DNA from 4 places in the Brevibacillus sp. FSL K6-2834 genome. Region 1 is predicted to be linked to each of the others. Evidence: riboswitches for the same ligand, from Rfam matches in the RefSeq annotation. Region 1 holds a riboswitch; each other region holds the start of a gene.
The links. Region 1 has a riboswitch for lysine ahead of NST96_RS06630 (amino acid permease). Riboswitches for the same ligand answer to the same signal wherever they lie in the genome.
Positions count from the first base shown of each region.

Region 2: it holds a riboswitch for lysine, as region 1 does, so the genes downstream of both, NST96_RS08855 (aspartate kinase) here and NST96_RS06630 (amino acid permease) in region 1, are expected to answer to the same signal.
Region 3: it holds a riboswitch for lysine, as region 1 does, so the genes downstream of both, dapD (2,3,4,5-tetrahydropyridine-2,6-dicarboxylate N-acetyltransferase) here and NST96_RS06630 (amino acid permease) in region 1, are expected to answer to the same signal.
Region 4: it holds a riboswitch for lysine, as region 1 does, so the genes downstream of both, NST96_RS26845 (transporter substrate-binding domain-containing protein) here and NST96_RS06630 (amino acid permease) in region 1, are expected to answer to the same signal.

Region 1 covers NZ_CP151945.1:1,305,920-1,309,035, reverse strand. The annotation lists gene NST96_RS06635 (cadherin-like beta sandwich domain-containing protein) at 1-473, opposite strand, end outside; lysine riboswitch at 852-1,040, shown strand; gene NST96_RS06630 (amino acid permease) at 1,156-2,598, shown strand; gene NST96_RS06625 (aminotransferase) at 2,692-3,116, opposite strand, start outside.
Region 2 covers NZ_CP151945.1:1,792,049-1,795,164, reverse strand. The annotation lists gene NST96_RS08860 (DUF2507 domain-containing protein) at 134-580, shown strand; gene NST96_RS08855 (aspartate kinase) at 762-2,003, opposite strand; lysine riboswitch at 2,227-2,414, opposite strand; gene uvrC (excinuclease ABC subunit UvrC) at 2,509-3,116, opposite strand, start outside.
Region 3 covers NZ_CP151945.1:3,660,750-3,663,865, reverse strand. The annotation lists gene NST96_RS18150 (EcsC family protein) at 1-69, shown strand, start outside; gene NST96_RS18145 (GNAT family protein) at 195-743, opposite strand; lysine riboswitch at 939-1,123, shown strand; gene dapD (2,3,4,5-tetrahydropyridine-2,6-dicarboxylate N-acetyltransferase) at 1,214-1,924, shown strand; gene NST96_RS18135 (acetylornithine transaminase) at 1,939-3,116, shown strand, end outside.
Region 4 covers NZ_CP151945.1:5,579,463-5,582,578, reverse strand. The annotation lists gene NST96_RS26855 (DUF418 domain-containing protein) at 1-476, opposite strand, end outside; gene NST96_RS26850 (hypothetical protein) at 948-1,226, shown strand; lysine riboswitch at 1,367-1,552, shown strand; gene NST96_RS26845 (transporter substrate-binding domain-containing protein) at 1,666-2,502, shown strand; gene NST96_RS26840 (amino acid ABC transporter permease) at 2,588-3,116, shown strand, end outside.

The DNA.
Region 1 (3,116 bases):
TTTTTCGTGTCAAAGGTTACCTTGATGGGAACGACCGGATTGGCTGTCTTGCTGTAATTGTTTCGGGTATAGCCGTCCGCCACATGATCATTGGCATCATTTTTGGGGTTCCGCAAATCCGGATATTGAAAGGAGCTGATCACCATCAGCTGGTCCGTTCCTGCCGGATCGGTCGGCTGGTGAGTTACTTTCGGATATGGGGCCCCTGTGCTTTTTCCCGAAAATGGATCGTAGCCGTTCGGCCAGCCTCCGCCCAGATTGTCGATATCCCCGACCCGGACCATCAGATCGGCCTCTGTCGTATCGTACTTTACGGCATACGGCTTGGACCAATCCCCGTTTAACGGATCGTTCGTGCGATTTACCGCCGACGCAGCCATAGCAGGACTGCTTGTCCATTCCAGCGAAAAACCGGTAAAGCAGATCAGAAATGCGAGGCACATCAAAAACAGTCGATGCAGACTCCGCTTCATGAAAACGGCTCACCTCTTTCCTTTATTTGCGTTCGAGCTATGCAGTGTCTTTGAAGGGAAGACATCTAACATTCCTAATTATGGTACTATTTTACCATGAATAAAGACTCAGATGACTAGATGGTTTTTGTAGCATCTGTTACACATTTTTTTGCAGCCTGCGATCCCATTAGCTGTCATATCCACACCATAATCTTCATACTGTCAGAGCATGGCCCTCTTTTCCTTCGTACCCTTCTCCAGCTTCGATAAACCAAAAATAATAGACCGTCGCGATGTCCCGGACCTCACTGCCACAAAATCACACTTGATTTTAAAGGAAAAACCCATATACTTGAACCATAACATAATCTCATAGCAATTATCCTCATCAGACACGATGAGGATAGAGGTCGCGGCTTTTATATTATTCTGTACGAGATCCAGAGAAGATTGATGACTCCAGAAGAAGGAAAAGCTGCCGAAGTCTGCCGTGTATTCTCTGTACACACAGGCTGGGGCTGTACCCGACAAGGGACAGAACTGTCACGTTTGCCAGCCGAGCAAGCGTGGTGTGCTATCTTCCGTGAAGGCTTGGTGGGGATTGGATCATACCGCCCTTTTGCCGTTTTTGGCTTGTGGTGGTATTTTTATTTCCGGCCTTCCTTCCCGCAAATCAAGAGAAAGGTCGTGTTTTTATTTTATGTCTTCCAATCAATTGCAACGCGGATTGAAAGCCCGTCACTTGACGATGATCGCCATCGGCGGATCGATCGGTACCGGACTTTTCCTGGCGAGCGGCGGCTCCATTCACTCTGCCGGTCCGGGCGGTGCTTTGGTTGCCTATATAGCGATCAGCCTGATGGTCTTTTTCCTGATGACGAGCCTCGGTGAGATGGCGGCGTTCATGCCGGTATCCGGCTCCTTCAGCACTTATGCGTCCAAATTTGTCGATCCGTCCCTCGGCTTCGCGCTCGGATGGAATTACTGGTACAACTGGGCGATCACGATTGCCGTCGAGCTTTCAGCCGGTGCGCTCATCATGAAATACTGGTTCCCGGACACGCCGTCCATTCTCTGGAGCGCGCTTTTCCTCGTCCTTATGTTTGGCTTAAATATGTTATCAGTAAAAGGATACGGCGAATCCGAATATTGGTTTTCCTTGATCAAAGTAAGTACGGTCATCATCTTTATCATCGTCGGCGTATTGATGATTTTTGGCATTATGGGCGGCGAAGCAGTCGGCTTCCACAACTTTACCAAGGGAGATGCGCCGTTCAGCGGCGGCTTTATGGCGATGCTCGGCGTCTTCATGATCGCCGGCTTTTCCTTCCAGGGAACCGAGCTGGTCGGGATTGCCGCAGGCGAGAGCGAGGACCCGGCCCGCAACATTCCGAAAGCCATCAAGCAAATCTTTTGGCGCATCCTGCTGTTCTATATTTTTGCGATCTTCGTCATCGGGATGCTGATCCCGTACGACAATCCGAATCTCATAAACAGCGACATTACGGACATTGCAGTCAGCCCGTTCACGCTGGTGTTTGAAAAAGCGGGGTTTGCCTTTGCCGCTTCTGTCATGAACGCCGTCATTTTGACATCCGTCCTCTCGGCGGGCAACTCCGGGATGTACGCGTCTACGCGGATGCTGTATGTTCTCGCCAAAGAAGGAAGAGCTCCCAAGCTTTTTGCCAAAGTGAACAGCCGCGGCGTGCCGACCAACGCCCTCCTGCTGACAACGCTTATCGGGATGTTTGCCTTTCTGTCCTCGCTGTTCGGGGATGGCACCGTCTACGTCTGGCTCTTGAATGCTTCCGGGATGTCCGGCTTTATCGCCTGGCTCGGGATTGCGGTGAGCCACTACCGCTTCCGCAAGGCGTATCTGGCACAAGGCTACGATCTGAAGCAGCTGCCTTACCGGGCGAAATGGTTCCCGTTTGGACCGATCCTCGCCTTCATCATCTGCCTCATCGTCGTGCTTGGCCAAAACTACACCGCCTTTACCGGCGAGACGATCGACTGGGGCGGCGCACTTGTATCGTACATCGGCCTGCCGCTCTTCATCCTCGTCTGGCTGGGCTACAAATACACGAAAAAAACCAAGGTCGTTCCGCTGCACAAAGTGGATTTGACCAACGAGCAATCATAAGCGGCGGCTCTCCTGCTCTCCTGCAATGATGTGCTCACCATCCAACAGGCAAGGCCGGGATCAGCTCCCGGCCTTTTTCCATGCACGCCAATCTTATTTGGCAGAAACCTTTTGGACAAAACGTCCCATCCGCTCCAGCGCCTTTTGCAGCTGTTCCAGCGAAGTCGCATAGGAGCAGCGAATATGGCCCTTGCCGCAGTCGCCAAACACATCACCCGGCACCACTGCCACCTTTTCCTCCATCAGCAGGCGTTCGGCAAATTCGGCTGCCTCCAGGCCCGTAGAGCGAATGGAAGGAAACGCGTAGAAGGCTCCCTCCGGCTCATGGCAGGCCAGGCCGATGTCCTGAAACCCTTGAACGACGAAATTGCGGCGCTGACGGTAGCTCTCCACCATCCGCTCCATGTCTGCCTGTCCGTGACGCAGCGCTTCCAAGGCAGCCATTTGAGCCATTACCGGCGCGCACAGCATCGTGTACTGATGGATTTTCAGCATCCCCGCAAGCAGGTCGGGAGAAG
Region 2 (3,116 bases), 490 kb from region 1:
ATATCCCGCTTCTCTTTCTCATACTACTATATCAAGTAACAAACCAGACCGCATTCTCTCGCAGGCCTCGGTGCAAAACCTTTGCAAAAAGGGACAAGCACCGGCCGCCTGTGCTAGAAAAGGAGGCATCCCGGTGAAAGAACAGGAACAACTCGGGGCACTGCTCCCCTCCCGTGTCATTACCGACATCGAACGCATTCACATGCCCTACCTGGGCTATCATCTGCTTCGCGAAAAACTGACAAGCACTCTTTTGGGAGAAAGCGAGCAAGCCATTCTCCACTGGCTGGGAAAAGACATTGGCCGTCAGATTCCGATCCAGTCCGCAGCGGGCCTCGTCATGCCTTTTATCAGGCTGGGCCTCGGCAAGCTGGATGTCCTGGAGGAGGGAGAGCGTCATTATCGATATCGATTGACGCACACGATTTTTTCATACATGCCGCCTGAACGAATTTTGCGCTCTCTGGCCCTGGAATGCGGAATCATTGCCGGAGCCGTCAACAGGTGGCAGGGCAGGGAGCCGGAGGTGCGAATGGAGCTGGCCGAGAAGGGGAGCGTCTTGATCTCTTTGGCTGTTTGAATGCGTGATTCTTCTGGTGCCATCACCTGAACAAAAGTCCCGGATCAGCTTCCCTATATTTATATAGAAGAAACAGGAAAAAGGAATCAAATGCGCCTCGCTGCAATGAACAGCCAGACGGTCATATTTAACCCCCCTCTTCAACGAAAAGGGGGGAGGCGACTCTTGTATGTGGTTGTGCTTACAAACTGTGCACCACGGCTTCTTCGCTTACGTCCAAGCCGTAGGCCGTATGCAAGCTGCGAACTGCCAGTTCCGTAAGTTCTGCGGGAATCACGCAAGAAACCTTGATGTCGGAGGTGGATACCATTTTGATCGTGATGTCCTGCTCGGCCAAGACGCGGAACATCTCGGCGGCAACCCCCGGATTGTTCACCATGCCGGCACCGACGATCGATACCTTGGTCAGGCCCTCTTCATGATCGACTTTTTCAAAGCCAAGCTCTGCCTGATTGGAGGAGAGGGTTTCCAGCGCTTTTGGCAGGTCGCTGGCAGCCACCGTGAACGAGATGTTCGTCACGTCCGCATCATAGGAGCTTTGGATAATGATGTCTACGTTTACCTGGTTGTCAGCCAGCGTATTGAAGAGGCGGGACAGGGTTCCCACTCGCGCAGGCATGCCCACGACCGTCAGTTTTGCCACATCTTCATCATGTGCCACGCCGCTTACTACTCTTCCTGTTTCCATATTGGCAACCTCCTCTACGTACGTACCTTCTTCAGCCGTAAAACTGGATCGGACGACGAGCCGCACTTTGTATGTTTTGGCCGCTTCCACAGAGCGCGGGTGAAGAACACCGGCCCCCAGATTGGCCAGCTCCAGCATTTCGTCATATGAGATACTGTCCAGCTTTTGCGCGGACGGAACGACCCGCGGATCGGCCGTATACACGCCGGCCACATCCGTAAAGATCTCGCATCTGTCGGCATTCAGGCCGGCTGCAAGCGCTACGGCAGAAGTATCGGAACCGCCTCGTCCCAATGTGGTTATTTCTCCTTCGGCACTGACCCCTTGAAACCCTGCCACAATGACGACACGTCCCCGGGCCAGTTCCTTTTGAATCCGCTCGGTTTTGATTTCCGTGATCCGCGCTTTGCTGTGGATCGCTTCTGTTGTGACACCAGCCTGCCAGCCGGTGAGAGAAATGGCGTCATAGCCGCGCTGATGCAGAGCCATGGACAAAAGTGCGATGGAGACCTGTTCACCTGTCGCCAAGAGCATATCCATCTCGCGCTCCGAAGGGTAGGCGGAAATTTGTTTGGCCATATCCACCAGCACATCTGTCGACTTGCCCATCGCGGATACGACAATGACCATATCATGGCCCGCTTTTTTATATTCAATAATCCGGTCTGCTACTCGAAAAATGCGTTCAATGCTACCAACGGAGGTCCCTCCGTATTTCTGCACGATCAACCCCATGCGGCTTCTCTCCCTTTTCCTTGAATAGACCAATGTCTCTATGGATATTCTCTGTCGAAACGAAACGTTGCATGAGTCTTTTCCTTATCAAAAAAGGCAACGACAAGGAAAATACCTGCCGTTGCCTACGTAATAGACAATATCGGTTCCTCCTTCCCTGGACCACGCAAGCCGCTGGCACAAAGCATGACAGTACAGCCCCTGTCATCTACACGCAGCAGACTCGTGAGATAGCTCTCCATCCGGCAATGGGGTATTGCTCAGATGACAGTCCTGTATTTGTTCAACACAGGCCCAGCACGCAAGGAAGCGGGTCTTCCCTCCGTACTTCGGCGAATCCCCCTTTCCGCTACCCGTCAACGATCCCGATCTCAGGGTGGTACTCATGGTTTTCGCGCCTCTACCTCACTCCAATAAAGGGAAGTGAGGTTACATATTCTGTTTGAAAGGGATTATATCACGCAAAAGGCACCGGTTCAAATATTATTTTGAACAATTTCTCAGCTCACATCTTCCTGAGATGGGCGATAATCTCCCGGGCCAGCTTGTCGCCAATCCCGAGCTGCCTGAAATCCTCGACAGTCGCCTCTTTCATCTTTTTCAGCGAACCAAAATGCTGGAACAGAAGCTTGCGCCGTTTTTCGCCGATGCCGGGAATGTCGTCCAACTGGGAAGAGAGCATCGTCTTTGTCCGGGCCTGCCGGTGAAACGTAATCGCAAATCGGTGGACCTCATCCTGCACGCGCTGGAGCAGGTAAAACTCATAGCTGTCCCGCTTCAGCTCGACCGGCTCGGGCGGATTCCCGTAGAGGAGCTGGGCAGTCTTGTGCTTTTCATCCTTGGCCAGACCGCATACCGGGATGTAGAGCCCCAATTCATTTTCCAGCACATCTATCGCAGCGCTGATCTGTCCTTTGCCTCCGTCAATTACGATCAGGTCGGGCAGCGTCTGGTTTTCCTTCAGCAGGCGCGTGTACCGGCGCCGGACTACCTCGCGCATCGAGCCGTAATCATCCGGCCCCTCGACGCTTTTGATCTTGAATTTCCGGTACTCTTTTTTGTCCGGGCGTCCATCTGTAAACACGACCATCGCAGAGACCGGCTCTGTCCCCT
Region 3 (3,116 bases), 2.4 Mb from region 1:
GTGGCGGAGACGGGCATGATGCTGTATCGCAAGAGAAGGATTCTCGAGCGGCTTGGCACGGAGGCGTAGCTGTAGTGTGAACAAAAGCCCAAATGGCCGAATCGGCCGAACAAATTGCCCAGCCAAACGCCGAACCGAATTATTGAACCGATTTTCTGAATTGCAACCGTCCAGATTAAGTGATGCTGCCGCTCCTACGTCGTCTCCAGCTCCTCGGCGGTAATGGCAAAGATCAGGTGATCCTCCCATTTACCGTTGATTTGCAAATAGCGAAGCGACAGTCCTTCTTCGCGAAATCGGTTTTTCGCAAGAACCTTGATCGAGCCTGTATTGCGCGGCATGACCGCAGCTTGAACCCGGTGAAGCTTTGCTTCGGTAAACGCAAATCGGATGACTTCTCCTACTGCTCTGGTCATTATTCCTTTGCCGTTATGAGATTGATCGAGGAAATAGCCGAGTGTAGCGTTTTGCCAGGCTCCGCGCACGATATTGGAGAGGTTGACGCGGCCGACGAGGGTTTGATCAGGGCCGACGAAAATGCCGAACGAATAGCCTGTCCCTTCGCGAAAGCTTCGCTCTGCCTCCTCCAACTGCTGGTACTGCGCTTCAATTGTGTAAAAAGAAGCGGGGCGGATGGGTTCAAAAGGCTGCAGAAATTGGTGGTTTTGTTGCCGCAAAGAGGCCAGGGCAGGGGCATCGCTTGCAGACAAGGGACGAACAAGAAACGCAGAAGGTGCAAACATCTTCAGGTTCAGCCTCCTATTCACATATAGGGTGGATGGAAAGTTTAGCATGAATCAGGACTGTTGAAAAGAGGGAAAAGGGAGTCGCTGACAATGCCGTCCAGCAGGAGCGGCCCACTCTCGATTCAACAGTTGCCACCGGGTACGGAATTTGGTACAGTACAGGGTAAGTAAAGCTGAACAATTGCATATTGCCTTCTAAATAGAGGCGCGCTGCGGATGAGTACTTCTTTTCATCAGGAATGGGGAAAGGGAAGAGGAGAAAAGGCCAAAGCGCCGAAGTTCTGGCCGCATCCCCATTGGCGGCAGGGCTGGGGTGCTCGTGAATAATGATCATCCTGTCATAGGAGAAGTTTCTCTTATGGAGCGCTATTTACGTTTGCTTGTCCGGTATCAAAAAGCAATGAGTATAGCGTTTGCACTCATTGCTTTTTCTACATTCATTTCAAGAAAAGTGGAGGAGAAGTACTGTGAACATGATGGATGCCAATGAAATTATCTCGTTTATTCAAAAAAGCGAAAAGAAAACGCCTGTAAAGGTATACCTCAAAGGGGATTTGGACGGCATCGACTTCGGTCCCAGCGCAAAAGCCTTTTTGAACGGCGGCACGGGAGTCGTTTTCGGGGAGTGGAAGGAAATCCAGCCTGTTCTGGAGCAGCATGCGGATAAAATCGCGGATTATGTAGTGGAGAGCGACCGCCGCAACTCTGCGATTCCGCTTTTGGATACAAAAAACATTCAGGCACGCATTGAGCCAGGCGCAATCATTCGCGACCAGGTGAGCATCGGCAACAACGCCGTCATCATGATGGGAGCTTCCATCAACATCGGAGCCGTCATCGGAGAAGGCACCATGATCGACATGAACGTCGTCGTCGGCGGACGCGGAACGATCGGGAAAAATTGCCACATCGGCGCAGGTGCTGTCATTGCCGGCGTGATCGAACCGCCATCTGCGTCTCCGGTCGTTATCGAAGACGATGTCGTGGTAGGAGCAAATGCGGTCATTTTGGAAGGGGTTCGCGTCGGAAAAGGCTCCGTTGTAGCCGCAGGAGCTGTCGTTATCGAGGACGTTCCGCCGAATGTGGTAGTAGCTGGTACGCCCGCACGCATTATCAAGCAAATCGACGAAAAGACACGCTCCAAGACGGAGATCAAGCAGGAGCTGAGACAGCTGTAAGGGAGAGGGTAGGCATGGACTGGCGTTCGCTTGATCAACAATACATCGTCTCTACGTACAAAAGACTGCCGATCGCTATCGCCAAGGGCGAGGGAAATTACCTCTACGACACGAATGGCAAGGGATATCTCGATTTGTTTACCGGACTTGCCGTAAACGTGCTCGGCCACTCTCACCCGCGGATTATTCAGGCCCTGCGGGAGCAAGGGGAGCAATTTTTGCACATCTCCAATATTTTCCTCAATCCCCCTGCGATCAAGCTGGCGCAGAGGCTGATCGAGCATACCATCCCGGGGAAAGTCTTCTTTACCAATTCCGGAGCAGAAGCGACCGAGGCGGCTATCAAGCTGATTCACAAATGGACGGCTGCCGAAGGTACGGGACGCTCAGGCATCGTGGTTCTGTCCAACAGCTTTCACGGCCGGACATTGGGAGCTCTTCGCCTGACCAGACAGCCTCACGTCTATCAGGATTTTCCTCAGCCCGATTTTCCGGTCTATGAGCTGAAGGCAGGAGACATTGATCAGCTTCGCGCTGTCTGTGAGGAACGCCGTCCTGCTGCCGTTTTGATGGAGCCGGTGCTGGGCTCGGGCGGTGTCGTCCCTCTGGCTGAAAGCTATTTGCAGGAAGTGGCGGCGATCTGCCAGGCGACAGGCACTTTGTTTGCAATGGATGAGATTCAGACAGGAATGGGACGGACAGGCAAATTATTCGCTTTTCAACACGCTGCTGTGACACCGGACCTCATTCTTTTTGCCAAAGGAGTAGGGGGCGGGCTTCCGCTCGGGGGTGTCATCGCAGGCGAAAAACTGCAAGACTTGTTCAAGCCGGGTGATCACGGCACCACGTTTGCGCCGTCACCGCTCTCTGCCGCCTTGGGGAATGCAGTTCTGGACGAACTGTTGGACGCAGCGTTCCAAAGTCAATTGCAGGATGTGACGCAATACCTGTGGGATCGTTTGGAAGATCTGCGGGCAGCCTTTCCTGAGCAGCTGCAATCGCTTCGCGGAAAGGGAATGATGGTGGGAATCCCGCTCTCGGTTTCACCGGAGGAAGTAAGCCGGCTTCAGCAAAATTTGCTGGAGGAGGGGATTTTGGTCGATGTTACGCAAAAAACCATTGTCCGTTTGCTCCCGCCGCTTACGCTGACCCGCGGAGATGTCGATCGTTTTATGGAAGCCTTCACCCGCGA
Region 4 (3,116 bases), 1.4 Mb from region 1:
ATCCCCAGGATGGCAGTTGCATGCAGGCTTCCAAGCACTTTCATCGTTATGGATATCAAGCGGTCGCCGCCTTTGACGATGTAGGCGACGATCATTGCAGTTATGCCATAGCTCATTAAGATGTCATACTCCATGACCAGGGTAAAATGCAGCAAGCCTTCCAGGAATAATAGCGAGGATACCCAAATATAGATTCCAGGCCAAGCGTTCCCTTTGCGAATGGCTTGCTGATATTTTAGCTCAAGTCCTACTCCAAACATGATTGTCAACAATCCCAGCAGCTTCCCGTTGACGAGAAATAACACGATCATCCTGATGAGATCGTCTTTTGCCCACCACCCAGAATAATCATATGTCGTAAGGTAGGTAAGATCCCCCAAATGGGCGAAAATCCATATGTTTGTCCCTAACGTCCCGAGGATTGCAAAGCCTCGCAGAATATCAAGAAGACGGATTCTTTCTTTGCGTTGTTCCATATCCCTCACCCTTTTGCGTATGAATTTCATGTAGTCTTAGTGTAGCCATGAAAAGAGCGAGGGAACATTCACACCTGTAAAGAGATGTTTATGACTCGTGTCATAAAGTTTGTAACAAGCAATCAAATCAAGCCGTTTGCTGGTCGGCCTCAGCTGGTGGAATTGGCTCAAGGCTGTTTTCCAAGGGACAGGAAGAGGATGGGAGTCCCCGCTATGGTAAGTAACAAATGATAAAATACGGGTGATGCTATGTTTATAAGGAGATTGGTACCGTTCGTCGTCTGTTTCCTGCTGGCTGCTTGTGCGAGCTCTACTGTAAGCATTGATAAAATAAAAAAACTGAGCTTTCAAGTATTCTTACCGGAGTCTCTGCCGGATGGTTATACTGAACAAAAAACGCTCTTGGATCTAAATGAAGGGTCTCTCTTAATCTCGTACGTAAACAGCGATACGTACATTGAACTTCTGCAAATGAAGAAATCAACATACGACTACCATCCGATGATCGAGTGGTACGCAAATAAAGGCAACAGTCAGAAATCCGATGATCGGTTTGAGATAGTCGGCAATTATGTGGTCGATATGGATAATTCGTTAAACAAACAAGGTGTGTGGGAAGCAGTATTTCTGCCGAAACAAGACTTGGACAGTCAGACGAAATACAACGAGCTTCGCTATTATCATCTGCAGTCAAACAGCAACGAAGAAGAGCGGAAAACATTCATGGAGAGCCTCGCCCCCATACATTGATGAGAGGAATAAGTCTTTTTGCGCATACAGGAACGCAAAAAATAGTCTGCCAGCATCATTTGGAGAAAAGACCCAGGTTGACAGAATTAACATAACATTGTAAACTCAAAAACATAATTGAATATGGACCTCACTTAAAACAGTGAGGTAGAGGTTGCGATATTTAACAGTCCTTGGCGGAGTTCGAGAAAGCGTTGATGCCAGGGAGAAGGAAATGTCGCCGAAGCTTGCAATATTTCTCGGTATTGCATTGCTGGGTCTGCAGTTAAGAGCTGCAGGACTGTCTCAATAAATGACCCGATTTATTGAGTTGTGCTATCTCATCTGGGAAAAGAGAGGTATTTGGGCAACTATGTTTGTAGTGCGACCTGAGTCTATCTCAGGTCGCTTTTTGCATTTTTTCAGCCAAAAAACCAGAAGCCAAAGGAGAAAATGAACCATGAAAAAACAGTCATCATTCATAGCTATGTTTCTATCCGCTGTACTTTTGCTCGCAGGATGTGGGACAGGCGGAGGCAGCTCGCAATCTGCCTCAACCGATGAGGGAACATTCAAGGTAGGGATGGAAGCGGGATACGCTCCGTTCAACTGGACCCAAATGGACGATTCCAACGGTGCTGTGAAAATCGACGGCAATGCGGAGTACGCAGGCGGATACGATGTAGAAATTGCGAAAAAGATTGCGGATGGCCTGGGCAAAAAATTGGTCATCGTGAAAACGGAGTGGGATGGCCTTGTTCCTGCATTAACCTCCGGCAAAATCGATGCGATCATTGCAGGGATGTCTCCAACTGCAGAGCGCAAACAAACGATCGATTTCTCGGACAACTACTATAAATCCAATTTGGTCATGGTCGTGAAAAAAGGCGGAAAATACGAGAACGCTACTTCGATCCAGGATTTCAAAGGGGCAAAAGTGACTGCCCAATTGAATACATTCCACTATTCCGTGATCAATCAAATCGAGGGCGTCGTTCAGGAGCCTGCGATGGACAACTTCCCGGCGATGCGCGTAGCGCTTGAATCCGGAATGATTGACGGTTACGTCTCTGAGCGTCCGGAAGCCGTCAGTGCCTCCACGGCCAACCCGAACTTTGCCATGGTCGAGTTTACGGATGGATTTACGACCTCGGAAGATGATACGGCCATCGCTGTCGGCGTGAAAAAAGACAGTGAATGGACGAAAAAAATCAATGAGATTTTATCCGGCATTTCGGAGGAAGAGCGTACCAGGATCATGGATACAGCCATCAAAAATCAACCAGCAGCACAATAATCGCTTGCGAACCGGCTGCATCTCCATGCAGTCGGTTTTATGCGCATAGGGCAGGGGAGCTTCCCTGCATGAACGGAGGAGAACGATGAGCTTCGAGTGGATTGTAAAAATCATTTCCGAAAACTGGCCCATGTTCCTTCGCGGAGCGGGAATGACCCTATTCATCGCTTTGCTCGGAACGATTTTGGGAGCCATCATTGGCCTATTGATCGGGCTTATCCGGACGATCCCCGTTCCGGAGCGGGGAGCCAAAAGGGCGATTTTGAAAGCAGTCAATGCCATTCTAGCTACGTATATCGAATTTTTCCGGGGAACACCGATGATTGTGCAGGCGATGGTCATCTACTACGGTTCCGCCTTGGCATTCGGGGTTGATATGGACCGGATTCTGGCCGCCGTCTTCGTCGTGTCGATTAATACGGGAGCGTACATGGCCGAGATTGTTCGCGGCGGGATTATTTCGATTGACAAGGGACAGTTTGAAGCAGCCCATGCGATTGGGATGAATCACGTTCAAACGATGATGAATGTCGTGCTGCCGCAAGTGATTCGCAATATCCTGCCGGCAACGGGGAACCAGTTTGTCATCAATATCAAGGATACTTCCGTACTCA